2 regions of the Amycolatopsis sp. NPDC102389 genome follow, and region 2 is predicted to be linked to the other one. Evidence: riboswitches for the same ligand, from Rfam matches in the RefSeq annotation. Region 2 holds a riboswitch; the other holds the start of a gene.
The links. A riboswitch is a leader RNA that binds a small molecule or an ion and turns the genes downstream of it on or off. The one in region 2 is predicted to bind glycine.
Positions count from the first base shown of each region.

Region 1 (15,332 bases), on a different contig from region 2:
GCGAGAGTGACGAAACCGTCGACGAGCGGATCGAGGACGCTGAACGCGCGGTCGCCCCTGGCCACCGGACCGGAGGTATCGAGCAGCCGCGGGTAGTAGGGCCGGAGCCAGCGGTGCCGTTCGGTGAAACCGTCGAGCGCGCGCAACGCCTCCCATTCGGCGTGGATCAGCAGATTGAGCGCCGGCTCGCGGACGAGTTTGACCAGATGCGGGCCGGTGGTCCGGTAGGTCGTGGCGACACTGCCCACCGCGTGCGGCGCGACGAGGGTGTAGGACGACGTCGCCGTGGTGACCGTCTGGCGCCGGGCGCGTTTCCAGTCGTCGTGAAGGCGGTTGAGGGTGGCGGCGGCGCGATGGACGCGCTCGTCGCCGGGGTTGCGGTCCGGGTGGAGTACGGCCGCCAGTTCGCGGTAGCGATGGTGGGCGAACAGAGTGGCCGCGTCGACCGTGTTCTCGATCATCGTCACGGCGTCTTCCCTGGTGAGCATAGTTTGAGTCTAGACGACTCTTACTTCGGCCCGCAAGGGGGTGGGTACAAATCCCGTGCCGTCCGGTGGCCTCGGAGCACTAGGCTCGGCAAGCCGGACAGGGGGTGTTGGTGGTCTTCCAGGAACTGGATCGGAACGCGGAACGGCGGACGAACGCGATGGTCATCGTGTTCCTGATCGGGATCGTCTTCGGATTCGTCGCGGCCTTCGTCGGACGGTGGACCGTCGAAGGGATAGCCGGCACTTACGACGTGCGCGCGGTGATCTCCGAATGGAACTCCAAGACCACCGAAGGACAGGACGGCCCGCATACCGGCTACGAGGTCATGGCGATCACCGAGGACGGCCGTGCGATCGAGGTGCCGACACGAGACGCGTTCGGCCTCGCGGATCCGGTGGTCGCCCGGTTTTCGTCGGTGACGGACAGGGTGTTGTCCGTGCGCGGGGCGGACAGGGTCGTGGAAGCCCACCATCCGTGGGAGAAGATCACGGCGATGTCGCTCGGCTGGGCACTCCTGGTGCTCGCGGCCGTCGTGCTGGTCAAAGTTGCGAGACCGGGGAAGTCGCTGCCGTTCCTGGCCGGACTGGCTTTCGGCGCCTTCATCGTGCTGACGCCGGTCGGATTCGGCGGCACGGCCTATCGCGAGGCGGCCGACCCCGTCCCGAATTTCTGGGAACATCGTCGCGACTTGTGGGGACCGCCGCCGGTGTTCGCCCCTGGGCAGACCGCCGTATCCGGGGAGTCGGCCGTGCGTGTGCTCGACAGCAGGCCCGGAGCGCCCGATGGAGCCGAGGCGTGGTTGAGCGGATTCCACGTGCTCACCTTGCGGATCGAGGCGTCTCGCCTCGGTGACACGGCACTGGAGTTGTCAGCCGACGAACACGGTGAGCCGGCGCGGGTCAAGGACTGTGCGGGCGCTCCCGGCGCTTTCGACGGCACCACCGGGCTCGTCTGTTTCGTGGTCCCGCCCGGATACCGGACCGAGTACCTGCTCGTCGGCAAGCTCGACCGAGAAGTCCTGCTGAAGCTCCAGTGACCGACGAAAGGACTCCAGTGTCGGAAGAAGCACGGAAATCCGGAGTTCTTTCCCCGGTGCTTTCGACCGTGATCCCTCTTCTGGTGCTCTTCGGAATCGTTTGGGCCTTCCTCGGTTCCAGTATCGGTGAGTTGAGTACCGGCGAGGACGTCACGGTCACCGAGATCTCGGGGTGCACGTCGGAGGGATCCGCGGTGAACGGCCAGACCCCTTACTGCGCCGGGAAATGGCGCTTCGCCGACGGCCGTACCGGCGGCGGCCGGATCCTGGGAGAGGACATCTCGGCGGGTGACACGGTTTTCGCCGGTGATGGATTCGCCTATCGGTCGAGATCGCCGTTGATCTGGAAGGTCTCGGCGGGCGGCGCGCTGGGCCTCTTTCTCACGGGCATGGTGATCGTGGGCGGTGTCCTGTACCGGCTGGACGTGGGGAAGAGACGACGCGAGGATCATCGAGAGTAAGACAAGGTGGCGTGTTCGCGGGAGCGGCCGGTGGCGGGGTGATGGCTCCCTTCACTGTCTCTGATGCGGTGAAAGGAGCTTTCGGCCCAGGTCGTGAGTGGCGTTTCGGGGGCAGAGTCAAGAGCGTCTTGGGTATCTGCTGGATCTGCCGCGGCTGATCGCGGGTCCGGTAGTGAAGGCCTCCTTGCCTACCCTGACGGTAGCGAAGGAGGCCTTCACTACCGTCAGGATCGCCTTCCCAAGTACATGAAGGCCCCCTTCCTTGCGCCAGGCGCAAGGAAGGGGGCCTTCATGTACTTCAGGGGGCACGGGCGCCGGGACCGCGCCGCGGGACGGCGGGTTCTCGGGACAGAAGTTCGAGGCTTACACCATGTGCGGCGCCGTCTGGGGAAACTGACGCTCAGGAGCGGGTCGCTTCGATCTGGCGCTCGTCTTCGGTCGAGCAACTCGTCACCGGATCGTTCGGCCCGCTCCCGCAGGTCCACGCCCCGATCACGACGGGGCCGGGCCCCTGCGGTGACGCCGCCTCTGCGGGCGTCAGCTTGGCGAAGTAGTCCGTGAGCACCTGCGTCGCTTCGGCGCAGTCCGTCTTTCCGTGCGCGACGACCTTGTTCTTCGCGCCCTGGAGCCCGGCGACCTCGCCGCAGGGCGTCCCGGCGGGCGCCGAGGTGGCGGCGGGGGAGGACGGCGCGGGTGCGGCGGCGGGAGCGGGATCGGCGCCGCAGCCGCTCAGCAGGACGACGGCGAGCGCGGCGGGAAGCACGGCGAGGCTCTTCATGGGCCCTTCTTTTCGGGGATGGTTCATTCGACGGGGACGACGGCGGCGAACACGTTCTGCTCGCCCTTGCTGCAACTGGTGCCGCCTTGTGCGGCGGGAGCGCCGGAGACGCACAGCCAGCCGTCCACGGTCTCGCTGACCGGCTCGTCCGAGCCCGCGGACTGACGTCCGGCGATCCTCTTGTGGAACGAACCGACGATTCCGGTCGCGTCCGCGCAGGAGACACCGGGGCCGTTGAGCACCTGCAAGGTCAGTCCGCTCGCCGCGGTCACCGTTCCGCAGGACCCCTGTACCGGTTCAGCGGGCTTCGGTTCGGGGGCGGGAGCCGGTGCGGCGGACGGGCTCGGCGCGGTTTGCGACGGGATCGGTGGCACTGACACAGGGGAAACGCTCAAAGAGGGTGAAGACGGTGAGACCGACATCGAAGTGACAGGCGGTGGCGGATCTTCGCCCGAACAGGCGGCGAGTGTTCCGGCGACGGCGCAGACCGCGAACAGGCGCCGCCACGTTCCGGTGGTCGTCGAGACGGGCAAGGCGATCCTTTCGTCGGCCGGTCGTGGCCGGCCCATTCTGACCCGGCCGGGCCCGATGCCGTGGCATTGAGCCACGTTCGATGCGCGGGAGGCTATCGCGCCCCCGCCGCCGCGATACGCGAGGACCGCTCAATCACTGTCCATTGTAGACAATTAATATGCCGTTCACGGCGCGGCAACACCCTGCTGTCGTCGCGAACCGATCGGACGAATCCGGCGCGGAGCCGTTAACGCGCGGCCCCGTTCCGCCGAAAAGACAAGTAGCGCTCCGGCGTGTCCCAGTCCCCGTCACCGAAACCGTGAGAGCGATGAAGACCGACGAACAGACCGACCCCGCGTCACCCCAGGCCACCGCACCGGCGAGCACGGAGCTGCCACCGACGGCGCCGTGCACCGTCGTCTGGTGCGGCGGCCGCCCGTACGTCCTGGAGAGCTCGGCCGGCCACCATCGCTGGATGGGCACCGACCACCGGGGCAGGCCCGTGGCGCTGACCAGCGCGGACCTGCAACGCCGCGGCTGGACGCACACCCGGGCCAGCTGACGCGGGACGACCTGCCGCCGCTGGCTAGGCTGAGCGGGTGAGTACGCCCCCCGAACCGAGCGTGACCAGCGAAGAGCCTTCCCTGCTGCGGCAGGCCCTGAACGTCCCCAACATGCTTTCGATCCTCCGGCTCGCCGGGGTGCCGGTCTTCCTGTGGCTGCTCCTCGGCCCGAAGGAGGACGGCTGGGCGCTCGCGCTGCTCGTGTTCAGCGCGCTCACCGACTGGCTCGACGGCAAACTCGCCCGCTGGCTCAACCAGATGTCGCGGCTCGGCCAGCTGCTCGACCCCGCCGCCGACCGGCTCTACATCCTCGCGACCCTCATCGCCTTCCTGATCCGCGACATCATCCCGTGGTGGCTGGTGGTCCCGCTGGTCGTCCGAGAGGCCGTCCTCGGCGTCTGCGTCCTGCTGCTGCGGCGCCGGGGGTTCGCCCCGCCCGAGGTCACCTACATCGGCAAGGGCGCCACCTTCGTGCTGATGTACGCCTTCCCGTTCCTGCTGCTCACCCAGGGTGGTTCCGACATCGCCGCGATCGCCCGGCCGATCGGCTACGCCTTCACGGCGTGGGGTGCGGTCCTGTACGTCTATTCGGGCGTGCTGTACGTCGTACAGACGGTACGGGCGCTGCGATCGGCCGATCCCGGCGAGTTACGGGAGGCGCCGGGCGCGTGACCCGGCGGGATGCGAAACTGCGCGCGTCGGTTTCGAGTGAGGGCACCAGAAAGGGGAGCGGCGTTGTCCACTCCAGAAGAACTGCGGTACACCGAGGAGCACGAGTGGGTCTCCGTGCGCGACGGCGGGCTCGTGCGCGTGGGCATCACGGAGTACGCCCAGGACCAGCTCGGTGACGTGGTGTTCGTCGAACTGCCCGAGGTCGGCAAGCAGGTCGGTTCGGGCGACGCGTTCGGCGAGGTCGAGTCGACCAAGAGCGTCTCGGAGCTGTTCGCCCCGCTCGACGGCGAGGTGGTCGCGGTCAACGACGCGGTGACCGAGTCGCCCGAGCTGATCAACAGCGACCCGTACGGCGAGGGCTGGCTGATCGAGCTCCGCCTCGACGACGCGAGCTCGGTGGAATCCCTGCTGGAGGCCGAGGCGTACCAGGCGCTGATCAAGGAATAGCCGCAGGCCGTGGCCCTTCGGGAAGAGTAGGGGGAGCCGCGGGCCGGAGATTCGATCAGGCACGGTACGTTTGACCTCCACACGTTCTTGAGTAGTGGCAACACACATGCGTTAGGAGAGCTCAGGTGAGCACGAACGACGGGCCCGGCGTTCCCCCGGAGCAGTCTCCGGAGCGGACTTCTGTCTTCCGGGCCGACTTCCTGGCCGACGTCGAAGGCACTGAGGCTCCTCCGGCTGCCGAGGCCCCTGTCCAGGGTGTGGACGCGCTGCCCGCGGGTTCCGCGCTGCTGGTCGTCAAGCGGGGCCCCAACGCGGGTTCGCGCTTCCTGCTGGACCGCGACACCACCAGTGCGGGACGGCACCCGGACAGCGACATCTTCCTCGACGACGTCACGGTCTCCCGGCGGCACGCCGAATTCCGCCGTGAGGGCGGCGAGTTCGTCGTCATCGACGTCGGCAGCCTCAACGGCACCTACGTCAACCGCGAGCCGGTCGACCAGGCCGTCCTCGCCGGTGGCGACGAGGTGCAGATCGGCAAGTTCCGCCTGGTCTTCCTGACCGGCCCGGGTCACGGGGGCCAGGGGGCACGGTGACGGCGGCCGGGCGGCCTGATCGGGATGCGTCGCAGCGCGATGGGTTGAGCATCGGGGCCGTGCTGGCACAGCTGCGCGGCGACTTCCCCGATGTCACCATCTCCAAGATCCGGTTCCTCGAGGCGGAGGGTCTGGTCCAGCCGGGCCGGACCCCGTCGGGGTACCGGCAGTTCGCTCCGGCGGACGTGGAGCGGTTGCGGTTCGTCCTGTCCGCCCAGCGGGATCATTACCTTCCGCTGAAGGTCATCAAGGAACAACTGGACGCGGCGGATCAGGGCGCCGCGTCCGCCGAGCACACCGTGGCGATGCCGAGGCTGCCGCGAAAACTCGTTTCACTCGACGCCCCCGGGGAGAACGGCGGACTGCCGTCCCCCGGGGACTTCGAGACCGATCGCGAGATCAGGCTGACGGAGGAAGATCTGCTCCGCCAGGCCGGGATCGACGCCGCCACCCTGGCTGAGCTGCGGCAATACGGTCTGGTCCGCCCAGGCGCGGCGGGGTTCTTCGACCCCGACGCGGTCCTCGTGGCGAAGACCGTGAAAGCGATGACCGAATTCGGTATAGAGCCGAGACATCTGCGTGCCTTCCGCGCCGCGGCCGACCGCGAGGTCGGCCTGCTGGAGCAGATCGTGACCCCGGTGTATCGGCATCGTGACGAGGACGCCCAGGCGAGGGGCGACGAAGTCGTCCGTGAGCTCGCCGCCTTGACCGTGGCGTTGCACACGCTCTTGGTGAAGGCCGGAATACGGGCTGTCACGGGCGGTTGAACGGGTCCGGGGGACCGGGAACCGTTGTGAGGCCACTTGTCAATGACTGAATGTTCGGCACCCTATGCCGTACCGTGAGAGTTGGGTTTGCCAAGGGCGAACCGGAATGTCGGAGACAGCGAGCACAGCGCTCGGAAGACGGGTAGCGTCGGGACTGCCGTCGCTTGGTCGTCGAGACAAGCGTTGCAGCCCGTGCGCACGAGAGGGAGGCGAAGCCCGATGAGCGAGATGCGCGTCGTCGGCGTGCGGGTGGAGCTGCCCGCGAATCAGCCGATCTTGTTGCTGCGGGAAACCGAAGGCGAGCGTTACCTGCCGATCTGGATCGGCTCGGTCGAGGCCACCGCCATCGCCTTGGAGCAGCAGGGAGTCCGCCCGGCCCGTCCACTCACCCATGACCTGCTCAAGGAGGTCATCGGAGCGCTGGGCCGTGAGCTGGAACAGGTCGTCATCACCGACCTGAAGGAAGGCACGTTCTTCGCGGAGCTGGTCTTCGACGGGGACATCCGGGTTTCGGCGCGGCCGAGCGATTCGGTGGCGCTGGCCTTGCGGGTGGGAGTGCCCATCCACGCCGTGGACGCGGTGCTGGAGGAAGCGGGCCTCATCATCCCCGACGAGCAGGAGGACGAGGTCGAGAAGTTCCGCGAGTTCCTCGACTCCGTCTCGCCGGAGGACTTCCGCGGCGCGGACACCTGATCCTGTCGTGAGTGGTAATGACGGTTCCGACCGTCATTACCACTCACGAGTCAGGCCGCGGTCGCCTTGAGGAACAGGTCCGCCAGCTCCCGGCCGTACCGCTCCAGGTCCAGCTTCGGATCCGCCGCGAACTTCGCCGCGACGCCATCGATGGCCTGCGCGATCGACAGCGCCATCACGTCCGGCGCGAACTCGCCGAAAGCGCCTTCACGCTGCCCCTGCCGCAACTGGCGTTCGAGCCGGCCGGTGCGGAGCTCTTCGACCAGCGGTGCCGACATGAACCAGCCCTCGGCGTCCGAGCCGCTCGAAGCCATCTCGACCATGACCCGCACCAGTTCCGGGTATGAGCCGAGGAACGCGATCTCCGATTCGATATAGCCGCGCAGCAGCCCGGCCCGGTCGGTCGTGCCCTGAGTCCGCTCCTCGAGGAACTTGTCCTTCATCCCGGTCGCGGTGGTGACCACGGCCTGCATCAAGCCGGCCTTGTTGGTGAAGTGGTACGAGATGATCCGGGTGCTGGACAGCCCGGCCCGCTCCTTGATCTTCGCGAACGACGTCTTGTGGTAGCCGAGGTCGGAGATCGTCGCGATCGTGGCCCCGATGATCTGCGCCCGCCGGGCCGCCTCGGTGACCGACAGCCCCAGCTCCGCCTGGACCTCTTGCATGGCACTTTGGGTGGAGGGTGTTACTTGCATGAGTAAAAATTAACACGGCTGAGTAAAACCGGCAAGTGTGCGGCCGAACGGGGGACTGTCCTCGACAAGCCTCAAGAAGAGCTTGAGGCCGACCGCGCGTCGCGTTGACCGCTTTGCCGGACGCGCTTACCGTCAATGAAGGTGAATCGCCAAGGTGTGATTCGGATGTCTGGGGCATTCGTCTTGACGAGGAACTCCGGTGCGGACTCACATGGGTCCGCGCGGCTTTGTTCGCCGGCCGCCAGGTCGGGCGAGGGGAGGCATGGCGTGGTCGAGGCTGGTAGCCCTCAAGAGCCGCTCGTTCCGGTCGCTGACGGCGAGCAGGGCGAGCTGTTCCCCGACTCTTCCCTTCCGGACGAACTCGTCGGTTACCGTGGTCCCGCCGCCTGCCAGATCGCCGGCATCACGTACCGGCAGCTCGACTACTGGGCCCGCACGAAGCTGGTCGCGCCGAGTATCCGCACGGCGCACGGTTCCGGTTCGCAGCGGCTCTACTCGTTCAAGGACATCCTCGTCCTGAAGGTGGTCAAGCGGCTGCTGGACACCGGCGTCTCCCTGCAGAACATCCGGGTCGCCGTCGACCACCTGCGCCTGCGCGGCGTCCGCGACCTCGCCAAGGTCACCCTGTTCTCCGACGGCACCACCGTCTACGAGTGCACCTCGCCCGAAGAGATCGTCGATTTACTGCAGGGCGGGCAGGGCGTCTTCGGGATCGCGGTCAGCGGCGCGATGCAGGAGATCAGCGGCACCATCCACGAGTTCCCGGCCGAGCGGGCCGACGGCGGCGTGATCGAAACGGTCACGCCGGACGAGCTCACGCAGCGTCGTAACGCACGTCGCACCGGCTGATCATGAAGCCGCGAGGGCGGCAGGGTAGGCTCACTTCCGCGGTCGACGAATCCGCGCGGGAGAGACCGAGCCGATAACCGTTGAGCTCGGCGCCGAAGGAGCAAGTCCTCCCCGGAACCTCTCAGGCACCCTGGACCGCGCGGAAGAGACGCCTCTGGAAAGTGGTTCGCCAGGTCACAGCCTGGCGGCCCCGCCGACGGTGCAAGCCCGGCTCAACACTCGGGCGAAACTCTCAGGCGCCCCCACGGGGGTACGGACAGAGTGGGGAGGGCCAGGACAATCGTCCCGGCCCCACCCCCGCGTCTTGGGAGGTTCCCGATGGAGCCCGTTTCACTGGCCGCTCTCGAATCCGGGACTCCCTTCGCGGACCGGCACATCGGTCCCGGCACCGAAGAACTCGCGCGCATCCTCGACGTCGTCGGCGTCGCCTCTCTCGACGAGCTCGCCGAGCGGGCCGTCCCCGCGTCGCTGCGGGAGTCCGCGACTCCGCCGGACCTGCCGCCGCCCTCCAGCGAGACCGGTGCGCTCGCCGAACTCCGCGCGCTGGCCGCACGCAACCGGCCGATGGTCCAGATGATCGGCCTCGGCTACCACGACACCGTGACCCCGCCGGTGATCCGCCGCAACGTGCTGGAGAGCCCGGCCTGGTACACCGCGTACACGCCGTATCAGCCGGAGATCTCGCAAGGGCGCCTCGAAGCGCTGCTCAACTTCCAGACCATGGTCGCCGATCTGACCGGCCTCCCGATCGCCAACGCGTCCATGCTGGACGAGGCGACCGCGGCGGCGGAGGCGATGACACTGGTCCGCCGGGCGAGCAAGGCGAAATCGCATCGGTTCGTGGTCGACGAGGACACCCTTCCCCAGACGATCGAGGTCCTGCGCACCCGTGCCGAACCGCTCGGCATCGACCTGGTGACCGCCGACCTGTCGCAGGGCATCACCGGGCTCGGACTCGGCGGCGACTTCTTCGGAGTGCTGCTGTCGTATCCGGGCGCTTCGGGCGTCGTCCGCGAATGGGAGCACACCATCTCCGAGGTCAAGGCGCTGGGCGCCGCCGTGGTGATGGCCGCCGATCCGCTCGCGCTGACCCTGCTGCGGTCACCCGGTGAACTCGGCGCCGACGTCGCGATCGGGTCGACGCAGCGGTTCGGCGTCCCGATGGGCTTCGGCGGACCGCACGCGGCGTACCTCGCCGTCCGGAAGGGCCTCGAACGGCAGCTGCCCGGACGGCTGGTCGGGGTGTCGAAGGACGCCGACGGCGCGCCCGCGTACCGGCTCGCGTTGCAGACCCGCGAGCAGCACATCCGCCGCGAGAAGGCGACGAGCAACATCTGCACCGCCCAGGTGCTTTTGGCGGTCATCGCGTCGATGTACGCGGTGTACCACGGTCCCGAAGGCCTGCGCGCCATCGCGAACCGCGCGCACCGGATGGCCACCGTGCTCGCGGCCGGGCTCGCCGAGAGTGGTGTCGACGTCGTGCACTGCGAGTTCTTCGACACCGTCATGGTCGCCGTTCCCGGCCGCGCGACCGGGGTGGTCGCCACCGCGAGGGAACTCGGGGTCAACCTGCGGCTCGTGGACGCGGACCATGTCGCCATCGCCTGTGACGAGACGACGACCCGCGAACATCTTTCCTTGGTATGGAAGGCCTTCGGTGTCGCGGTGTCCGATGTGGACTCGCTCGACGCGGACACCGCGGACGGCTTCCCGCCGGATCTGCGCCGCACCAGTGAGTACCTGACTCATCCGGTCTTCCACGCGCACCGCTCGGAGACGGCGCTGCTGCGGTACCTGAGGGCGTTGTCCGACAAGGACGTCGCGCTCGACCGGAGCATGATCCCGCTGGGCTCCTGCACGATGAAACTCAACGCCACGGCCGAGATGGAGCCGATCACGTGGCCCGAGTTCGCCGGTCTGCATCCGTTCGCGCCGGCCGAGGACGCGGCCGGCCTGCTCAGCGTCGTGAAGGATCTGGAGCGGTGGCTCGCCGGGATCACCGGCTACGACGCGGTCTCCTTGCAGCCGAACGCCGGAAGCCAGGGCGAGTTCGCCGGCCTGCTGGCCATTCGGGCCTATCACCGCGAACGCGGGAACGCGGCGCGTGACGTCTGCCTGATCCCCTCCAGCGCGCACGGGACGAACGCGGCCAGCGCCGTTATGGCCGGGATGCGGGTGGTCGTCGTGAAATGCGACGACGAGGGCAATATCGACCTCGGCCACCTCAAGTCCACTGTGGACGAACACGCGGACGACCTCGCCGCGATCATGATCACCTATCCCTCGACGCACGGCGTGTACGAGGACACCGTCCGCGAGGTCTGCGCGCTGGTGCACGACGCGGGCGGTCAGGTGTACGTCGACGGCGCGAACCTGAACGCCCTGATCGGGGTGGCGCAATACGGCAGGTTCGGTGCGGATGTCTCCCATCTGAACCTGCACAAGACCTTCTGCATCCCGCACGGTGGCGGCGGGCCGGGCATCGGGCCGATCGGCGTCCGCGCGCATCTGGCGCCGTACCTGCCGAACCACCCGCTGCAGGCGGACGCCGGCCCGGCGACCGGCGTGGGACCGATCAGCGCCGCGCCGTGGGGGAGCGCGTCGATCCTGCCGATCTCGTGGGCCTACGTCCGGATGATGGGCGCCGACGGGCTGCGGCGCGCGACCTTGACCGCGGTCGCGAACGCCAACTACGTCGCCAAACGCCTCGCCGAGCACTACCCGGTGCTGTACTCCGGGCACGAGGGACTCGTGGCGCACGAATGCATCCTCGATCTCCGCGCGCTCACCAAACGGACCGGCGTCACCGTCGACGACGTCGCCAAACGGCTGGCCGACTACGGCCTCCACGCGCCGACGATGTCCTTCCCGGTCGCCGGAACGCTCATGGTCGAGCCCACCGAGAGCGAGGATCTCGGCGAACTCGACCGGTTCTGCGACGCGATGATCGCGATCCGCGGCGAGATCGAGAAGGTCGCCGCGGGGGAGTGGCCGGTGGACGGAAGCCCGCTGCGCAACGCCCCGCACACCGCGCGGTGTCTCGCGGGGGAGTGGGATCGCCCGTACAGCAGGGAGATCGCGGTCTTCCCCGCCGGTTTCACCGCCGCCAAGATCTGGCCTCCGGTGCGGCGCATCGACGGGGCCGCGGGCGACCGCAACCTCGTCTGCTCCTGCCCGCCACCGGAGGCCTTCGCCTGATGGTCAGCCGGGCATCTTGTCGAGAAAGCCCAGCACCTGCTTGATCCGCCCGTCCTCGACGGCGATGACGTCGAAGCCGATCGCCAGCGGCTCCTCCGCGCCCTCCGGGCCGAGGTGCCACTGGAACCGCGCGATGTCGTGGTGCGCGTCGGGCGCCGCGGGCAGGCTGAACTTCAAGCCCGCGAACTGGGCCTGCGCGCCGGCGATGAAGCCGTCGACACCGTCGTGGCCGGTGACGGCGCCGAGCGGGTCGGTGTAGGCGGCGTCCTCGGTGAACACTTCGGCGATGAGCGCGCGGCGCTGGTCCGCGTCGGTCTCGTTCCACACGGCGATGTACTGCTCGGCGACGCGCTGGATGTCCGACATGGTGTCTCCTCGTTTCCTTGGGGGCTAACCGATGTCGCAACTCTGTCGGCTGAAGGTGGGTCCCGTCGATTACGCGGGAGGTAATGGCGGCGCGGCGCGGGTGGCCGTAGGTTCGTGATCGTGACGACCACAGTGACCGCGGGCCGCCCCGTCGGGGAACTCCTCCGCGAATGGCGTGACCGCCGCCGGATCAGCCAGCTGGACCTCGCCATCTCGGCGGACATCTCCACCCGGCACCTGAGCTTCGTCGAGACCGGCCGGTCCAAGCCCAGCCGCGAGATGGTGCTGCGGCTCGGCGAACATCTGGAGGTGCCCTTGCGGGAACGCAATCAGCTGCTGCTGGCCGCGGGATACGCGCCCGCGTACGCGGAAACCGGTCTCGGAACGCCCGAACTGGCGGCCGTCCGCAAGGCGGTCCGTCAGCTGATGACCGGCCACGAGCCGTATCCGGCCGCCGTCGTCGACCGCTGGTGGAACCTGGTCGACGCCAACGCGAGCATCTCGATCATGACCGATCTGGTCTCGCCCGCCTTGATGACGCCACCGGTCAACGTCCTGCGGGTGACCCTGCATCCGGACGGGATGGCGCCGCACGTGCTGAACCTGGGGGAGTGGCGCGCCCATCTGCTCGGCAGGCTGCGGCGTCAGGTGATCCAGACCGCCGACCCGGTGCTGACCGAGCTGCTGGAGGAACTGCGCACCTACCCGTGCGCGGATCCCGTCCCCGAGGTCGAGGTCCCCGGACCGGGTGACATCTTCGTCCCGTTGAAGCTGCGGCACGAGGACGCCGAGCTCACGTTCTTCAGCACGGTCTCCACCTTCGGGACGCCGTTGGACGTCACGGTCGCCGAGCTGGTGATCGAGTCGTTCTTTCCGGCCGACGCGGACACGGCGGAGTATTTGCGCGCGTACGCGGCGCGCGGGGTGGAATGATGCGGGGCAAGAGCCCTGCCACAGACCCCAGTGAGGATTTCCCTTCCATGGCCGTGCCTTCCGTCGTCCTGAACAACGAGGTAGCCATCCCCCAACTCGGTTTCGGCGTCTGGCAGGTACCCGCGGCCGATACGGCCAAGGTCGTCCGGACCGCCATCGAGGCCGGGTACCGCAGTATCGACACCGCCGCTTCGTACCGGAACGAAGCCGGTGTCGGCGAGGCGATCCGCTCGGCGGGAGTGCCCCGCGACGAGCTGTTCATCACCACGAAACTGCCGAATCCTGGCCACGGGTACGACGAGGCGCTGCGGGCGTTCGACGCGAGCCTCGCGGAGCTCGGGCTGGACCGCGTCGACCTGTACCTGATCCACTGGCCGATGCCGTCCCGCGGGAAGTACGTCGAAACCTGGCGGGCGCTGGAAAAGCTCTACGCGGACGGGCGGGTGCGCGCGATCGGGGTGTCGAACTTCCACGTCCCGCATCTGCGGCGGCTCTTCGACGAGACCGGGATCGTCCCCGCGGTCAACCAGGTCGAGTTGCACCCCCGCCTGCAGCAGAAGGCGTTGCGCGAGTTCCACGCCGGACACGGCATCGTCACCGAGGCGTGGAGCCCGCTCGCGCAAGGCTCGTTGCTCTCGGATGCGACGCTGACCGCCCTCGCCGCCAAGTACGGCAAGAGCCCGGCGCAGCTGGTGTTGCGCTGGCATCTGCAGCTCGGCACGGTCGCCATCCCGAAATCCGTGACCCCGTCCCGGATCCGCGAGAACTTCGACGTCTTCGACTTCGAACTGGCCGAAGACGACCTCGCCGCCCTCGCCGAATTCGACGACGGGACGCGTACCGGCCCGGACCCGGACACCTTCTCCTCGTGAGCAGTCGCCGCACTCGCGTGATCAGGGACGGAACTCGCGTGATCGGAGACGGAACTCGCGTGTTCAGGCGCCGTACATCCGAGTGCGGTGTCCAGTCACGCGAGTCACGTCCCTGATCACGCGAGTCACGGGTCTGATCACGCGAGTCACGAGGCTCGAGGTACGGGAAAGGCCCCTTCCCGAGCGGCGAAGGGGCCTTTCCCGTGGTTCAGGGCCTCAGGTGGCCTTGATGCCCGCGGCGGCGAAGTCGGCCTGCTGGGCGGGCTGCTGCAGGTACTGGCGGAACGTCTGCGAGGCGCGCATCTGGACCTCGTCGATGGTCTTGCCGGCGAGCCCGACGAGCGGGTAGTCGGCCGAACGCGCCGTCGCGACCGACTGGGCGGGCGAACCGACCAGTTCGGGCTTGGCGGTGTTCAGCTCGGTCACCCAGTAGGACGACTCGGGGATCCAGGCGGCGGGAAGGCCGCCGATGGAGTCGAGGTTGGTCCGTCCGACAAGGCCGTCGAGCACGGAAGCGGAGGACAGCGCGTCGACCTGGATGATCACGCAGTGGTCGCGGACCACGGTCGCGGCGGTGTTCCACCGCTCGGCGGCCGCCCGGACGGGCTTCTCGATGCTGGGGGTGACGATGACCCGCATCGGGGTGTCGCCGGCGCTGCACCCCTTGGCCTGGGCTTCGGCGCGGGTGTTGAGCTCGCCGTCGGCCCAGTTCCAGCCGAACACGCCGATCGCGACCAGGACCACGAGGACCAGGCAGGCGATGGGCCACTTGGCGATCCGCCGCCGCGGGGCCTTCTTCCCGACGATCCGGTGCGAACCGGTCGCCTCACCGCGACCCTGAGGCCGCTTCGGCGGGTCGAGGGGATGCGGCACCGGCTCTTCGGCCACGCTGTGTCGCCCCATCGTTGTCCTTTCGAAACGTGCGCGCTCGCGCTGCGTATGCAATCAAACCGTTATCACTCTAACAGGGGAGGATGTTACGGGGAATGCGACGACTCACAGTTGTTTTCCGCGTGTCGCGGAAACTTCCCTTAACTCGGCGAGGAGCCGTTGGCAATGCGCTATCAGGTGCTCACGCAGCGGCGCGGCCCGGCGGGCGAACCCGGCCTGCGCGCGGGCGTACTCAGCCCGTCCTTCCGGGGTCTCGATCCGCACGGGTGAGTACCCGAACTCCGCCAGATCGTACGGGCTGGCCCGCATGTCCAGCTCACGGACGTCCGCCGCCAGCTCGAAACAGTCCCCGACCAGCTCGGCGGGCACGAAGGGATCGAGTTTGTACGCCCACTTGAACAAGTCCATGTTGGCGTGGAGGCAGCCGGGCTGCTCGAACTCGATCTGGTTCTCCCGCTCCGGCCGCAGGGTGTTGAGCGGCCGGGCGGGCTCGGTGAAGAACCGAAACGCGTCGAA
Region 1 covers NZ_JBIWKX010000022.1:24,366-39,697, forward strand. Annotated here, with positions in the region: gene ACIRGA_RS19980 (adenylate cyclase) at 1-488, opposite strand, end outside; gene ACIRGA_RS19985 (hypothetical protein) at 599-1,525, shown strand; gene ACIRGA_RS19990 (hypothetical protein) at 1,657-1,986, shown strand; gene ACIRGA_RS19995 (hypothetical protein) at 2,387-2,764, opposite strand; gene ACIRGA_RS20000 (hypothetical protein) at 2,788-3,144, opposite strand; gene ACIRGA_RS20005 (hypothetical protein) at 3,606-3,839, shown strand; gene ACIRGA_RS20010 (CDP-alcohol phosphatidyltransferase family protein) at 3,877-4,512, shown strand; gene gcvH (glycine cleavage system protein GcvH) at 4,576-4,959, shown strand; gene garA (glycogen accumulation regulator GarA) at 5,085-5,552, shown strand; gene ACIRGA_RS20025 (MerR family transcriptional regulator) at 5,549-6,319, shown strand; gene ACIRGA_RS20030 (bifunctional nuclease family protein) at 6,539-7,012, shown strand; gene ACIRGA_RS20035 (TetR/AcrR family transcriptional regulator) at 7,063-7,677, opposite strand; gene ACIRGA_RS20040 (MerR family transcriptional regulator) at 7,975-8,556, shown strand; glycine riboswitch at 8,603-8,704, shown strand; gene gcvP (aminomethyl-transferring glycine dehydrogenase) at 8,875-11,754, shown strand; gene ACIRGA_RS20050 (nuclear transport factor 2 family protein) at 11,758-12,120, opposite strand; gene ACIRGA_RS20055 (helix-turn-helix domain-containing protein) at 12,235-13,053, shown strand; gene ACIRGA_RS20060 (aldo/keto reductase) at 13,101-13,925, shown strand; gene ACIRGA_RS20065 (hypothetical protein) at 14,142-14,828, opposite strand; gene ACIRGA_RS20070 (3-methyladenine DNA glycosylase) at 14,922-15,332, opposite strand, start outside.
Region 1: another riboswitch for glycine. It lies ahead of gcvP (aminomethyl-transferring glycine dehydrogenase); the one in region 2 lies ahead of gcvP (aminomethyl-transferring glycine dehydrogenase).

Region 2 (15,332 bases):
GGCCGAAGCCGGGCTGGTCACCGCGATCGTCGCCGGCGCGCTGGCCGCGATCTTCGGCGGCTCCAATCTCCAGGTGTCCGGGCCGACCGGGGCGATGACCGTGGTGCTGGTGCCGATCATGGCCGCGCACGGACCCGGCGGGGTGCTGACGGTGGGCCTGCTCGCCGGGGTGCTGCTGCTCCTGCTCGCGGTCGCCCGCGCCGGCCGGTACATGCGTTATGTGCCGACGCCGGTGGTCGAAGGCTTCACCCTGGGCATCGCCGGGGTCATCGCGTTGCAGCAGGTGCCCGCCGCGCTCGGCGTCGCCACGCCGGACGGCGAGAAGGTGGCCGTCGTCGCGGCGAAGGCGGTGGCCGATTTCGCCGGGCATCCGGCCTGGCCGTCGATCGCGATCGCGGCCGGGGTCGCCGCCCTGATGCTGCTAGGCGCGAGGTGGCGGCCGTCGATCCCGTTCTCGCTGGTCGCGGTGGCCGTCGCGACGCTCGTGAGCCACTTCGCGCAGCTGCCGGTCGCTCGTATCGGCGCCCTGCCCAACGGTCTTCCCGCGCCCTCGCTGGCATTCCTGGACCTGTCGGCCTTGGGCGCGCTGGCGCCCTCCGCCGTCGCGGTCGCGGCCCTGGCCGCGCTGGAAAGCCTCCTTTCGGCCACCGTCGCCGACGCGATGAGCGTCAACGAACGCCACGACCCGGACCGTGAACTCTTCGGGCAGGGCCTCGCGAACCTCGTCACCCCGCTGTTCGGCGGCGTGCCCGCCACCGCGGCGATCGCGCGTACCGCGGTCAACGTCCGCGCCGGGGCGAAATCGCGGCTGGCCTCGTTCACCCACGCGATGGTGCTGGCGGTGATCGTCTTCGCGGCGGCGCCGCTCGTGGCCACGATCCCGATCGCGGCGCTCGCCGGGGTGCTGCTGGCCACCGCCGTCCGCATGGTCGAGGCGGGCTCGGTCCGCGCGCTCCTGCGCTCCACCCGGCGTGACGCGCTGGTCCTCGTGCTCACCGCGGCCGCGACCCTGATCCTGGACCTGGTCACGGCGGTCATCCTCGGCCTTGTCGTGGCGGGCGCGCTGGCCCTGCGGGCGATCGCGAAGGCGGCTCGCATCGAAGAAGTCGCGCTCGACCACGCCGATCACGCCGCCGAGGAACGGGCGCTGCTGGACGAGCACATCGTCGCGTTCCGGCTCGACGGGCCGCTGGTCTTCGCCGCTGCCCACCAGTTCCTGCTGGAGCTGTCCGAGGTGGCCGACGTCCGGGTGGTCATCCTCCGGATGTCCCGCGTGTCGGCCATCGACGCCACCGGCGCCCTCGTCCTGCGGGACGCCATCGAACGTCTCGAACATCGCGGGATCACGGTCCTCGTGTCGGGGATCAAACCCGGCCACGAAAAGGTGCTCGACGAACTCGGCGTCGCGGATCGGCTCCGCGCGGAGGGCCGGGTGTTCCCGGATACGCCGCACGCCATCGATTTCGCGCACGCCCTGCTGACGTCGCCCTCAAGCGAGGAACGCGCGAAGCAGTGAAGCCGTCCCTTCGACGTGTTCCGTCATCGCCCGGCGGGCCGCCTCGGAGTCCCCGGCGAGGATCGCGTCGACGATGGCCTCGTGCTGGGCATTGGAATGCTCCAGGTTCGGTTCGAGCAGCGGGATCATGTCGAGCAGCTGGTTGACCCGCATCCGCGCGTCGGCCATCGCCGTGGTCAGCGAGCCGGACGCGGTGACCTCGGCGATCGCCAGGTGCAGCCGCGAATCCTTGCGCCGGTAGTCGCCGACGTCGGCCGCCGCGGCTTCGGCGAGTGTGCTGGTCAGATGCTGCCGATCGGCCGGGCTGAGCGAACGCGACGCCGCCATCTCGGCGGCGCCGGTCTCCAGGACGTGCCGGAGGCCGAGCGCGTCCTCCAGCGTGGCGTTGTCGACCTTCCGGCCGTCGGCGGCGGGCGGGTCGGGCAGGACGTCGTTGACGAACGTGCCGCCGTACCGCCCGCGCCGCGACTCGACGTAACCCGCGTCGGACAGCGCGCGGATGGCCTCGCGCAACGTCACCCGGCTGACCCCGAGCCGCTCGGCGAGTTCACGCTCCGAGGGCAGCCGCTCCCCTGCGCCCACCACGCCCAGCCGGATCGCCTGAAGCAGCCTTTCGACGGTCTCCTCGAAGGCGTTGCCCGCGCGCACCGGGCGGAACAGCGCGTCACCCGCGTTCGCGACCGTGCTCGACTCCACGCTTCGAGTTTAGGCGGCCCGCGATTCGTCCTCTGGATGCGGTACTTGCGTGTGCAACTACCGCATCCAGAGGACTAAACGCGGGGGGTCAGCACTCGATGACGTTCACGGCGAGGCCGCCGCGCGCGGTCTCCTTGTACTTCACGCTCATGTCGGCGCCGGTCTCGCGCATCGTCTTGATCGCCTTGTCCAGCGTCACGACATGCGAACCGTCACCGCGCATCGCCATCCGCGCCGCGTGGATCGCCTTCGACGCGCCGACGGCGTTGCGTTCGATGCACGGGATCTGCACCAGCCCGCCGACCGGGTCACACGTCAGCCCCAGGTGATGTTCGACGCCGATCTCGGCTGCGTTCTCCACCTGCGCGGGTGAACCGCCGAGGACCTCGGTGAGCCCGGCGGCGGCCATCGCGCTGGCCGAACCGACCTCGCCCTGGCAGCCGACTTCGGCGCCCGAGATCGAGCCCGTCTGCTTCAGGATCGAGCCGATCGCGCCCGCGGTGAGCATGAACGTCACGATGCCGTCGTCCGACGAACCCCGGATGAACCGCTGGTAGTAGTGCAGAACGGCCGGGATGATCCCCGCCGCGCCGTTGGTCGGCGCGGTGACGACGCGGCCGCCCGCGGCGTTCTCCTCGTTGACCGCCAGCGCGTACAGGCTCACCCAGTCCATCGCGTACAGCGGGTCGCCGACGCCGTCTTCGGCGAGCAGCTTCTCGTGCAACGCCTTCGCGCGCCGAGGCACCTTCAGGCCGCCCGGCAGGACGCCCTCGTGCTCGCAGCCGTTGCGCACGCATTCCACCATGACCTGCCAGATCTCCAGCAGCCCTTCGCGGATTTCCTCACGCGTGCGCCACGAAAGCTCGTTGCGCAGCATGATCTCGCTGATCGGCAGCCCGGTGTCCTCGCAGTGCTTCAGCAGGTCCGCGCCGGTGCGGAACGGGAACTCCAGCTTCGTCGAGTCCTCGACGACGACAGTGTCGGTCTCGTAGGACTCGTCGCGGACGAACCCGCCGCCGACCGAGTAATAGGTGCGCTCGCGCAGCACCTTCCCGTCGGCGTCGAACGCGCGGAAGATCATCCCGTTGGGATGCGCCGGCAACGACTTCCGCCGGTGCATGGTCAGGTCGGTGTCCTCGGTGAACACGATCTCGTGCTCACCACGCACCTTCAACCGGCAGGATTCGCGGATCTCCGCGATCTTGCCGGGCACGGTGTCGGTGTCGATCTCCTCCGGACGCTCCCCGGACAGCCCGAGCAGCACGGCCTTGTCGCTGCCGTGCCCGAACCCGGTCGCGCCGAGCGAGCCGAAAAGCTCGCTCTGGACGCGTGCCGTGGCAGCGAGGTCACCATCGGCGGCCAGACCGTCCACAAAGGTCAGTGCCGCGCGCATCGGGCCCACCGTGTGGGAGCTGGAGGGGCCTATGCCGATCGAAAACAGGTCGAAGACGCTGATCGCCATTGATCTGCCCTCCTTCCTATCTGGCCAGCAGTGAGCTGGCTTCTTGGGCCGCGGGCCCTTCGGCGGCGAGATGGGCCAAGTTCTCCGACAGCTCTTCGCCGCGGTGGGCCTTCGTCTGGGCGAAAAGGCGACCGGCCCGATACGACGAGCGTACGAGCGGCCCGGCCATCACACCAGCGAAGCCCATCGCTTCGGCTGCCTTCGAATGCTCGACGAACTCTTCCGGCTTGACCCAGCGGTCCACCGGATGATGCCGGGGCGACGGCCGCAGGTACTGGGTGATCGTGAGGATCTCGCACCCGGCGTCGACCAGATCCTGCATCGCCGGAGCCACCTCTTCGGGTGTCTCGCCCATACCCAGGATCAGGTTCGACTTCGTCACCAAACCGGCCTCACGAGCCTTCGTGATGACCTCCAGCGACCGCGCGTAACGGAAACCCGGACGGATCCGCTTGAAGATCCGCGGCACCGTCTCCACATTGTGCGCCAAAACCTCCGGCCGCGAACCGAACACCTCGGCCAACTGATCCGGATCCGCGTTGAAATCCGGGATCAACAGCTCGACACCGGTACCCGGGTTCAACGCGTGGATCTGCCGCACAGTTTCCGCGTACAGCCACGCGCCACCGTCCTCCAGATCGTCACGCGCCACACCCGTGACCGTCGAGTAGCGCAAGCCCATCGCCTGCACGCTCTCGGCCACCTTGCGCGGCTCGGTACGGTCCAACGCCGCCGGCTTACCCGTGTCGATCTGGCAGAAATCGCACCGCCGCGTGCACTGGTCCCCACCGATCAGGAACGTCGCCTCACGGTCTTCCCAGCACTCGTAAATGTTGGGACAACCGGCCTCCTCACACACGGTGTGGAGGCCTTCACGCTTGACCAGCCCCTTGAGCTCGGTGAACTCCGGACCCATCCGCGCGCGCGTCTTGATCCACGACGGCTTCTTCTCGATCGGGGTCTGCGCGTTGCGGACCTCGAGCCGGAGAAGTTTGCGCCCCTCGGGGACCGCGCTCATCGGTTGAGGTCCGCGTACAGCGGGTGCTTCTTGGCCAGCAGTTCGACACGGGCGGACAGCGACTGGCGCAGGTCCTCGTCGAAGTCCGGGCGCAGCGCCTCGGCGATGATGTCGGCCACCTCGGCGAAGTCCTCGGCGCCGAAGCCGCGGGTCGCGAGCGCCGGGGTGCCGATCCGGAGGCCGGAGGTGACCATCGGCGGACGCGGGTCGAACGGGACGGCGTTGCGGTTGACCGTGATACCGACGGAGTGCAGCCGGTCCTCGGCCTGCTGACCGTCCAAAGTGGAGTTGACCAGATCGACGAGCACCAGGTGCACGTCGGTACCGCCGGTCAGCACGCGGACGCCGGCTTCGCTGCAGTCCGTGCGCGAAAGGCGGTCGGCCAGGATCTTCGCGCCTTCGAGCACGCGCTGCTGGCGCTCGCGGAACTCCTCGCTCGCGGCGATCTTGAGCGCGACGGCCTTGGCGGCGATGACGTGCTCCAGAGGACCGCCCTGCTGGCCGGGGAAGACCGCCGAGTTGATCTTCTTGGCGAGTTCCTGGCGGGACAGGATGATGCCGCCACGCGGGCCGCCGAGGGTCTTGTGCGTGGTCGTGGTGACGATGTCGGCGTAGGGCACCGGGCTCGGGTGCAGCCCGGCCGCGACCAGGCCGGCGAAGTGCGCCATGTCGACCATGACCTTCGCGCCGACCTCGTCGGCGATGCGGCGGAACTCGGCGAAGTCGAGCTGACGCGGGTACGCCGACCAGCCGGCGATGATCAGCTTCGGCTTGTGCTCCTTGGCGAGGCGCTCGATCTCCTCGATGTCGACGATCCCGGTCTCTTTGTCGACGTGGTACGCGACGACGTTGTAGAGCTTGCCGGAGAAGTTGATCTTCATCCCGTGGGTCAGGTGCCCGCCGTGGGCGAGGTCGAGACCGAGGATGGTGTCGCCGGGGTTGAGCACCGCGACCATGGCGGCGGCGTTGGCCTGCGCGCCGGAGTGCGGCTGGACGTTGGCGTGCTCGGCGCCGAACAGGGCCTTCGCGCGGTCGATCGCCAGCTGCTCGATGACGTCGACGTGCTCGCAACCGCCGTAGTAGCGGCGGCCGGGGTAACCCTCGGCGTACTTGTTGGTCAGCACCGAACCCTGGGCCTCGAGCACGCCCACCGGGGCGAAGTTCTCCGAGGCGATCATCTCCAGGGTCGACTGCTGCCGGTCGAGTTCGGCCGCGACGGCGGTGGCGACCTCGGGGTCCACATCGGACAGGGCAGCGTTGAACATGTCAGTTCTCCTGGGTCAGGACGGCGTACGCCTGGGCGTCGAGCAGGGCGGGCACGTCGCCGGACAGACGCACCTTCAAGAGCCATCCTTCGGCGTACGGGTCCGAGTTGATGAGCTCGGGGGTGTCCGTTGTGGCCTCGTTCACCTCGACGACCTCGCCGTCCACGGGTGCGTACAGCTCGCTGACCGATTTGGTCGACTCGACCTCGCCGAACACCTCGCCCGCGGTGACGGTGTCGCCGACCGAGGGAAGCTGGACGAACACGATGTCACCGAGCGACTCGGCGGCGAAGGCGGTGATGCCCACGGTGGCGACGCCGTCGGCGACGTTCAGCCACTCGTGTTCCTTCGTGTACTTCAGGTCCTGGGGGATGCTCATGGTGATTCGGGGGCCTTTCAGGCGCGGGAGTAGAAGGGCAGGGCGACGACCTCGACGGGCTCGATACGGCCCCGGATGTCGACGGAAAGCTCGGTGCCGGGCTCGGAGTGCTCCCGGTCCACGTAGGCCATGGCGATCGGGTAACCCAGCGTCGGCGAAAGGGCACCGCTGGTGACCTCGCCGATCTCGGTCTCGCCCGCCAGGACGGTGTAACCGTGGCGCGGCGCGCGGCGGCCGGAGCCCTTGAGCCCGACGCGCACCCGGGGAACGTCCTTCTTGGACAGTTCCTCGAGCGCGGCCTTGCCGACGAAGTCGTTCGGCTTCTCGAACTTGACCACGCGGCCGAGGCCGGCCTCGAACGGGCTCAGCTGAAGGCTGAGTTCGTTGCCGTACAACGGCATTCCGGCTTCGAGACGCAGGGTGTCGCGGCAGGCGAGACCGGCCGGGAGCAGGCCGTGCGGCTCGCCCGCGTCGGTCAGGATGCGCCAGACGGCGGGGGCCTCACCGGCCGGGACGTACAGCTCGAAGCCGTCCTCGCCGGTGTAGCCGGTGCGGGCGAGCAGGACGTCGTGACCCTTCACGACGGCCGGGACGCTCGCGTAGTACTTGAGCGCGCCCAGGTCGGCGTCGGTGACCGCACCCAGGATCTCGACGGCCTTCGGGCCCTGGACGGCGATCAGCGCGACGTCCTCGGACTTGTTCTCGACGACCGCGTCGAAACCCGAGACCCGCTCGGCCAGCGCTTCCGCGACCACGGCGGCGTTGCCCGCGTTGGCCACGACCAGGAACTTCTCGTCGGCGAGGCGGTAGACGACCAGGTCGTCCAGCACGCCGCCGTTCTCGTCGCAGATCATCGTGTAGCGCGCCCGGCCCGGCTTCACGCCGGACAGGTTGCCGACCAGCGCGAAGTCGAGGGTGTCGGCGGCCTGCGGGCCGGTCACCTCGATTTCGGCCATGTGGGACAGGTCGAACAGGCCCGCGGCCTCGCGGACCGCCTTGTGCTCCGCCAGTTCGCTGGAATAGCGGATCGGCATCGACCAGCCCGCGAAATCGGTGAACAGCGCACCCAGTCCTTTGTGGACTCCGTGCAGGGACGTCTCTTTCGACATCAAGTGCCTCAGTTCTCGTAGGCGTTGAGCGGCGGGCAGGAGCAGACGAGGTTACGGTCCCCGCGCGCACCGTCGATGCGGCGCACCGGGGGCCAGTACTTGGCCTTGCGATTCACTCCGGCGGGGTACACCGCCAGTTCGCGGTCGTAGGGCAGGTCCCAGTCGCCGACGAGGGTCTCGGCGGTGTGGGGGGCGTTGCGCAGCGGGCTGTTGTCCGCGGCCCACTTGCCCTGTGCGACGGCGTCGATCTCCGCGCGGATGGCGATCATGGCCTCGATGAAGCGGTCGATCTCGCCAAGGTCCTCGGATTCGGTCGGCTCGACCATCAGCGTGCCCGCGACCGGGAACGACATGGTCGGGGCGTGGAAGCCGTAGTCGATCAGGCGCTTCGCGACGTCGTCGACGCTGACGCCGGTCTCCTTGGTGAGACCGCGCAGGTCGAGGATGCACTCGTGCGCGACCAGGCCGTCCTGGCCGGTGTAGAGCACCGGGTAGTGCTGGTTGAGGCGCTTGGCCACGTAGTTCGCCGCGAGGACGGCGACCTGCGTCGCGGCGGTGAGCCCGCCCGCGCCCATCATGCGGACGTACGCCCACGAGATCGGCAGGATCGACGCCGAGCCGTACGGGGCGGCGCTGATCGGGCCGACACCGGTTTCGGGGCCGGCCTTCTCCAGCAGCGGGTGGTTCGGCAGGTACGGCGCGAGGTGCGCGCGGACCGCGACCGGGCCGACACCGGGGCCGCCACCGCCGTGCGGGATGCAGAAGGTCTTGTGCAGGTTCAGGTGCGAGACGTCGCCGCCGAACTCGCCCGGCTTGGCGAGACCCAGCAGGGCGTTGAGGTTCGCGCCGTCGACGTAGACCTGGCCGCCCGCGTCGTGGACGATCTTGGCCAGCTCGTCGATGCCGTGCTCGTACACGCCGTGCGTGGACGGGTACGTGACCATGATCGCGGACAGCGTGTCGCGGTTGGCCTCGACCTTGGCCCGCAGGTCTTCGAGGTCGACGTTGCCCTCGTCGGTGCACTTGACCACGACGACGCGCATGCCTGCCATGACCGCGGAGGCGGCGTTCGTGCCGTGCGCGGACGACGGGATCAGGCAGACCTCACGCTCCTGCTGGCCATTCGCGTGGTGGTACGCGCGGATCGCGAGCAGACCGGCGAGCTCGCCCTGGCTGCCGGCGTTCGGCTGCAGCGACACCTTGTCGTAGCCGGTGACCTCGGCCAGCCAGGTCGACAGCTGCTCGACCAGCACGTGGTAGCCCTCGGCGTCCTCGGCCGGGGCGAACGGGTGGATGCCCGCGAACTCGCGCCAGCTGATCGGCTCCATCTCGGTGGTGGCGTTGAGCTTCATCGTGCAGGAGCCGAGCGGGATCATGCCGCGGTCGAGCGCGTAGTCCAGATCGGACAGTCCGCGCAGGTAGCGCAGCATCGCGGTCTCGGAGCGGTGGGAGTGGAAGACCTCGTGGGTGAGGTACTCGCTCTCGCGGCCGAGACCGGTGGGCAACGCCCCGGAGCTTTCCGCCTGGTTCTCGACGCCGAAAGCGTTGAGCACCTTGGCGATGATCGCGGGCGTGGTGACCTCGTCGACGGCGACGCGGACGTGGTCGGCGTCGACCGGGCCGAGGTTGATCCCGTTCTCACGGGCGACCGCGACGACCGCTTCGGCCTGGCCGGGCATGCGGGCGAGGACGGTGTCGAAGAAGCCCTCGTGGACAACCTCGACGCCCGCCGCGCGCAGCGCCCCAGCCAGCCCGGCGGCGAGTTCGTGGACGCGGGTCGCGATGCGCTTGAGGCCGTCCGGACCGTGGTAGACCGCGTACATCGCGGCGAGCACGGCGGGCAGGACCTGCGCGGTACAGATGTTGGAGGTGGCCTTCTCGCGGCGGATGTGCTGCTCGCGGGTCTGCAGGGCGAGGCGGTACGCGGGGTTGCCGTCGGCGTCGACCGACACCCCGACCAGGCGGCCCGGCAGCGAGCGCTCGAGCCCGGCGCGGACGGCCATGAATCCGGCGTGCGGGCCGCCGTACCCGAGCGGGACACCGAACCGCTGGGTCGAACCGGCGGCGATGTCGGCGCCGAACTCACCCGGCGCGGTGATCAGCGTGAGGGCGAGCAGGTCGGCGGCGACGGTGTACAGCGCGCCGGCGGCCTTCGCGGTCTCGGAGATGGCGGAGTAGAAACCCGCGCCGCGCAGCACACCGGAAGCGCCCGGGTACTGGACGACGACGCCGAAGAACTCCTCCGGCAGGCCGGTGAGCAGGTCACGGACCTCGACCTCGACGCCCATCGCCTCGGCGCGGGTGCGGACGACGGCGATGGTCTGCGGCAGGCACTCGGCGTCGAGGACGACCTTGTTCGACTTCGCCTTCGACGCGCGGCGCATCAGCATGACGGCCTCGGCGACGGCGGTGGACTCGTCGAGCAGCGAGGCGTTCGCGGTGGCGAGCCCGGCCAGCTCGGAGACCATGGTCTGGAAGTTGAGGAGGGCTTCGAGACGGCCCTGCGAGATCTCCGGCTGGTACGGCGTGTACGCCGTGTACCAGGCCGGGTTCTCCAGCACGTTGCGGCGGATGACCGCCGGGGTGACCGTGTCGTGGAAGCCGAGACCGATCATCTGCGTCATCGGCTTGTTGAGCGCGGCGAGCGCGCGAAGCTCGGCGATGGCGTCCTCTTCGGACGCGGCGGGGGGAAGGTCGAGGTCGCGGGTGACGCGGATCGCGGACGGCACCGCGGCCTGTACCAGGGCATCGAGACTGCCGTAGCCGACCTCGGCGAGCATCTTGGCCTGCTCGGACTCCGAGGGGCCGATGTGCCGGTCGTCGAAGGACGTACTGGTCAAGGGAGCTCCTTCAATCAGGCGCCGGATAGACCGGTGCGCTGGGAACTCCCCCTCTGTCATGGCACCTGAGAGTTTCACCACCCGTCGCAGGGTGGCTTTCACCTTGGGTGAGGCGCACTTGCGCGCCTGCTTTCCAGAGTGGCCTCGCGGAAGCGGTAGTGGGTACCTGAGAGATTCCGGGGAGTTTGCTCCTTCGGTGCCCCACCACGTTCATGGGGGCTCTCCCGCTCCAGCTCGACGGCCCGATCTGCAGTTGTGCGCACACCGTACCTGGCCTGTTCAGCGCGCGTCTACTTCCGCCCGACGACGTCACTTGCGTGCTTGGAGCCGTCACTCGCGTGATCAGAGACGAAACTCGTGAGTTACGCCTCTGATCACGCGAGTGACGGCCCTGATCACGCGAGGCGAAAGGGCCCTTCACCGCACGAGACGCGGGGAAAGCGTCCTTCGGCTCCCGGACCGAGCGCGACCGCCGGCCCGAGTACATGAAGGCCCCCTTCCTGTACCTAGGCGCAAGGAAGGGGGCCATCATGTACTTCAGCGCATTTAGAGGACTAAATGCAGGGGTCAGAGCGGGGTGACGTAGGCGCCCGAGATGCCGCCGTCCACCAGGAACTGCGAAGCGGTGATGAACGAGGCATCGTCGCTCGCCAGGAACGCGACGGCTGCCGCGATCTCCTCCGGCTCCGCGAACCGGCCGACCGGCACGTGCACCAGCCGCCGCGCCGCCCGTTCGGGGTCCTTCGCGAACAGCTCTTTGAGCAGCGGCGTGTTCACCGGACCCGGGCACAGCGCGTTCACCCGGATGTTCTCCCGCGCGAACTGCACGCCCAGTTCCCGGCTCATCGCCAGCACCCCGCCCTTGGACGCGGTGTAGGAGATCTGCGACGTCGCCGCGCCCATCACCGCGACGAACGACGCCGTGTTGATGATCGAACCCTTCCCCTGCCGCTGCATATGCGGCAAAACCGCCTTGCAGCACAGGTACACCGACGTCAGGTTGACCTTCTGCACCTTCTCCCACGCCTCGATGCCCGTGGTGAGGATCGAGTCGTCCTCGGGCGGGGAGATGCCGGCGTTGTTGAACGCGACGTCGACCGAGCCGAAAGTGTCCACAGTGGTCTGGAAGAGGGCCTCGACCTGCTCGGCGTCGGTGACGTCGGCCTGCACGAACAGGCCGCCGACCTCGTCGGCCGCCGCCTTGCCCGCGTCGGCAGAGATGTCACCGATGACGACCTTCGCGCCTTCGCTCGCCAGCCGCCGCGCGGTGGCGAGACCGATCCCGCTGCTGCCGCCGGTGATGACCGCGACGCGGCCTTCGAAACGCTGAACCATTGCTTATTCCTCCGTGCTGATGAAGACATTCTTGGTCTCGGTGAAGGCGTCGACGGCGTCCGGGCCGAGCTCGCGGCCCAATCCGGATTGCTTGAACCCGCCGAACGGCGTCCAGTACCGGACGGACGAATGCGAGTTGACCGACAGGTTCCCGGCTTCGACGCCGCGTGCGACGCGGAAGGCGCGGCCGACATCGCGGGTCCAGATCGAGCCGGACAGCCCGTACTCCGTGTGGTTGGCCATGGTCACCGCGTCCGTCTCGCCGTCGAACGGGACCACGGCGACGACCGGGCCGAAGATCTCGTCCGAGGCCAGCGGATGCCGCAGATCCGGCGGGGTGACGACGGTCGGCGCGAACCAGTAGCCCGGCCCGACGGGAGCGTTGCCCCGGAAGGCGACCGGCGCCGAATCGTCCACATAGGACGACACCTTCGCATGATGCCCGGCCGAGATCAGCGGCCCCATCTCGGTCACTTCCAGCCGCGGATCCCCGACGACGACACCGTTCACGGCGGGTTCCAGCAGCTCCATGAACTTCTCGTACACGCTCGCCTGCACCAGGATCAGCGACCGCGCGCAGCAGTCCTGCCCGGCGTTGTCGAAGACGCCGTACGGCGCGGTGGCCGCGGCCTTCTCCAGGTCGGCGTCGGCGAACACGATGTTCGCGTTCTTGCCGCCGAGCTCCAGGGTCACCCGTTTCACCTGCGCGGCGCAGCCCGCCATGATCTGCTTGCCGACCTCGGTGGAGCCGGTGAACACCACCTTCCGCACCGCCGGGTGGTCCACGAAGCGCTGTCCCACCACGGATCCCTTACCGGGAAGCACCTGGAAGACGTCTTCGGGGATCCCCGCCTCGCGGGCGAGCTCGCCGAGGCGGATCGCGGTCAGCGGGGTGAGCTCGGCGGGTTTGAGCACGACGGTGTTCCCGGCGGCGAGCGCGGGCGCGAACCCCCAGCCCGCGATGGGCATCGGGAAGTTCCACGGCACGATCACCCCCACCACACCGAGCGGCTCGTGGAACGTCATGTTCACGCCGCCGGGCACCGGGATCTGCTTGCCGCTCAACCGTTCGGGCGACGCCGAGTAGTACGTCAGCACGTCGCGGACGTTGCCCGCCTCCCAGCGCGCGTTGCCGATCGTATGCCCCGCGTTGACGACTTCCAGCTCGGCGAGGTTCTCGAGGTCGGCGTCGACGGCGTCGGCGAACCGGCGCAGCAGCCGTGCCCGGTCGCCGGGAGCCACCGCGCGCCAGGCGGGGAACGCCGCGTGTGCGCGGGCGATCGCCGCGTCGGTCTCCTCCGCCGAGGTCAGCTCGACCGACCGCACCACCTCCTCGGTGGCGGGGTTGATCACCTCGAACGTGGTCATGCGCGCTCCTTAGCTGCTTCTACGAGTGCCTCGAAAAGCCTGATGTCGTCGGGATTCTGTTCGGGATGCCATTGGACGCCGACTACGAACCCGTCGCCGGGAAGCTCGGCCGCCTCGATGGTCCCGTCGGCGGCCCAGCCGACCGGGACCAGCCCGTCGCCGAGCTTGTCGATCGCCTGATGGTGGTAACACGGCACCTTGGTCTCGGCGCCGAGGATCGACGCGACGCGGCTGCCCTCGGCAAGCGTCACCGTAGTGGTGCCGAAGGTCCCGGGCGCGGGCTGGTGATCCTTGCAGTCCACAGTGTCGGGCAGGTGCTGGACGAGCGTGCCGCCCAGCGCGACGCTGAGCACCTGCAACCCGCGGCAGACGCCGAGTACCGGTCTTCCACTGTCCAAAGCGGACCGGAGCAGCCCGAACTCGAACGCGTCCCGGTTCGGCCTCGTGTACGTCGTCGCGTGCTGCTCCTGGCCGTACCGCGCCGGGTCGACGTCCGCGCCGCCGACCAGCACGAGACCGTCCACGGCGGACATCAGCCGATCGTGTGCCTCGCTCACCGGCGGCAGCAGGACCGGGATCCCGCCCGCCGCGACGATCCCGTCGACGTAGACCCGATGAAGCAGCGCCGCTTCGGTCTCCCACACCAGGAACTTCGCGGGTTCCAAATAGGACGTGAGCCCGATCAAAGGCTCAGAGGCGTTCGAAGCCACGGATCCTCTCCCAGTCGGTGACGGCGGCGTCGTACGCGGTGAGCTCGACCTTCGCCGCGTTCAGGTAGTGGTCGACGACCTCGTCCCCGAACGCGGACCTCGCGAGTTCGCTCTTGTCCAGCAGCGCCGCGGATTCCCGCAGGGTCGTCGGCACGGTCGGTTTGCCGGAACCGTAGGCGTTGCCCTGGAACTCCGGCTCCAGCTCGAGCTCGTTCTCGATGCCGTGCAGCCCGGCCGCGATCAGCGCGGCCACCGCGAGATACGGGTTCACGTCGCCGCCGGGGACACGGTTCTCGGTGCGCAGCGAGTCTCCGTGCCCGACGACACGGAGTGCGCACGTGCGGTTGTCCGTGCCCCACGCGACGGCCGTCGGCGCGAAGCTGCCAGGGACGAAACGCTTGTAGGAGTTGATGTTCGGCGCGAAGAAGTAGGTCAGCTCACGCAGTCCGGCGAGCTGACCGGCGAGGAAGTGCTCCATCATCGGCGAGAACCCGCCGGGACCCTCGCCCGCCAGGACGGGCTCGCCCGCGGCCGAGCGCAGGCTGATGTGGATATGGCAGGAATTGCCCTCGCGCTCGTTGTACTTCGCCATGAACGTGAGGCTCTTGCCCTCCTGCGCGGCGATCTCCTTGGACCCGGTCTTGTAGACGCTGTGGTTGTCGCAGGTGGTCAGCGCGTCGGCGTAGCGGAAGGCGATCTCGTGCTGGCCGGGATTGCATTCACCCTTGGCCGACTCGACGTACAGCCCCGCGCCGCCCATCTCGTTGCGGATGCGGCGCAGCAGCGGTTCGATCCGGGCGGTGCCGAGCATCGAGTAGTCGACGTTGTACTGGTTGGCCGGGCGAAGATCCTGATAGCGCTTGTCCCAGGCCGACTCGAAGGTGTCGTCGAAGACGATGAACTCCAGTTCGGTGCCGACGTAGGCGGCGAGACCGCGCTCGGCGAGCCTGTCGAGCTGGCCGCGCAGGATCTGGCGAGGCGAGGGGGCCACCGCTCCGCCCTGCACCCGTTCGAGGTCGGCGAGGACGAGCGCGGTGCCCTCCTGCCACGGGAGCAGGCGCAGCGTGCCGAAATCCGGGCGCATGACGAAGTCGCCGTAGCCGGTCTCCCAGGACGACATCGCGAAGCCGTCGACGGTGTTCATGTCCACGTCGACGGCGAGGAGGTAGTTGCACGCTTCGGTGGCGTGTTCGACGACCTCGTTGAGGAAGTACTCGGCGGCGCAGCGTTTGCCCTGCAGCCTGCCCTGCATGTCGGTGATCGCCACCAGCACCGTGTCGACGGTGCCGTCCTCGACCAGTTCCCGGAGCCGATCCAGCGTGAGCATGCCGCGCCTGTTCGCCATCAGCCTCACCTAAAGGTTCGAAGCGGTACCTTTGCAGCTTCTTCCTACCGGGTCGGCCGAACCCGGTCAACTCGGTCAATGGTCTGGTTCGTCATCCATTGCTGACCGTAGTTGATCCCTGGGCGGATTGTCTGTGATGCCCGGCTGAGAAGATGCTGTGAATCCCGCCGCACCGGGAGGAGATCCGCGCATCCGGGACGTTGTACGGATCAAGAGAGGTGAGAAGGAATGACACAGGCATTCACGCAGCAGACCACGTTCACCGAGCCCCAGGGACGGGCTCAGCTCC
Region 2 covers NZ_JBIWKX010000001.1:340,532-355,863, forward strand. Annotated here, with positions in the region: gene ACIRGA_RS01595 (SulP family inorganic anion transporter) at 1-1,516, shown strand, start outside; gene ACIRGA_RS01600 (FadR/GntR family transcriptional regulator) at 1,490-2,212, opposite strand; gene ACIRGA_RS01605 (L-serine ammonia-lyase) at 2,301-3,674, opposite strand; gene lipA (lipoyl synthase) at 3,691-4,692, opposite strand; gene glyA (serine hydroxymethyltransferase) at 4,689-5,957, opposite strand; gene gcvH (glycine cleavage system protein GcvH) at 5,959-6,336, opposite strand; gene gcvT (glycine cleavage system aminomethyltransferase GcvT) at 6,354-7,445, opposite strand; gene gcvP (aminomethyl-transferring glycine dehydrogenase) at 7,454-10,285, opposite strand; glycine riboswitch at 10,329-10,432, opposite strand; gene ACIRGA_RS01635 (3-oxoacyl-ACP reductase) at 10,853-11,620, opposite strand; gene ACIRGA_RS01640 (aldehyde dehydrogenase family protein) at 11,624-12,988, opposite strand; gene ACIRGA_RS01645 (gamma-glutamyl-gamma-aminobutyrate hydrolase family protein) at 12,985-13,698, opposite strand; gene ACIRGA_RS01650 (glutamine synthetase family protein) at 13,679-15,043, opposite strand; gene ACIRGA_RS01655 (general stress protein) at 15,272-15,332, shown strand, end outside.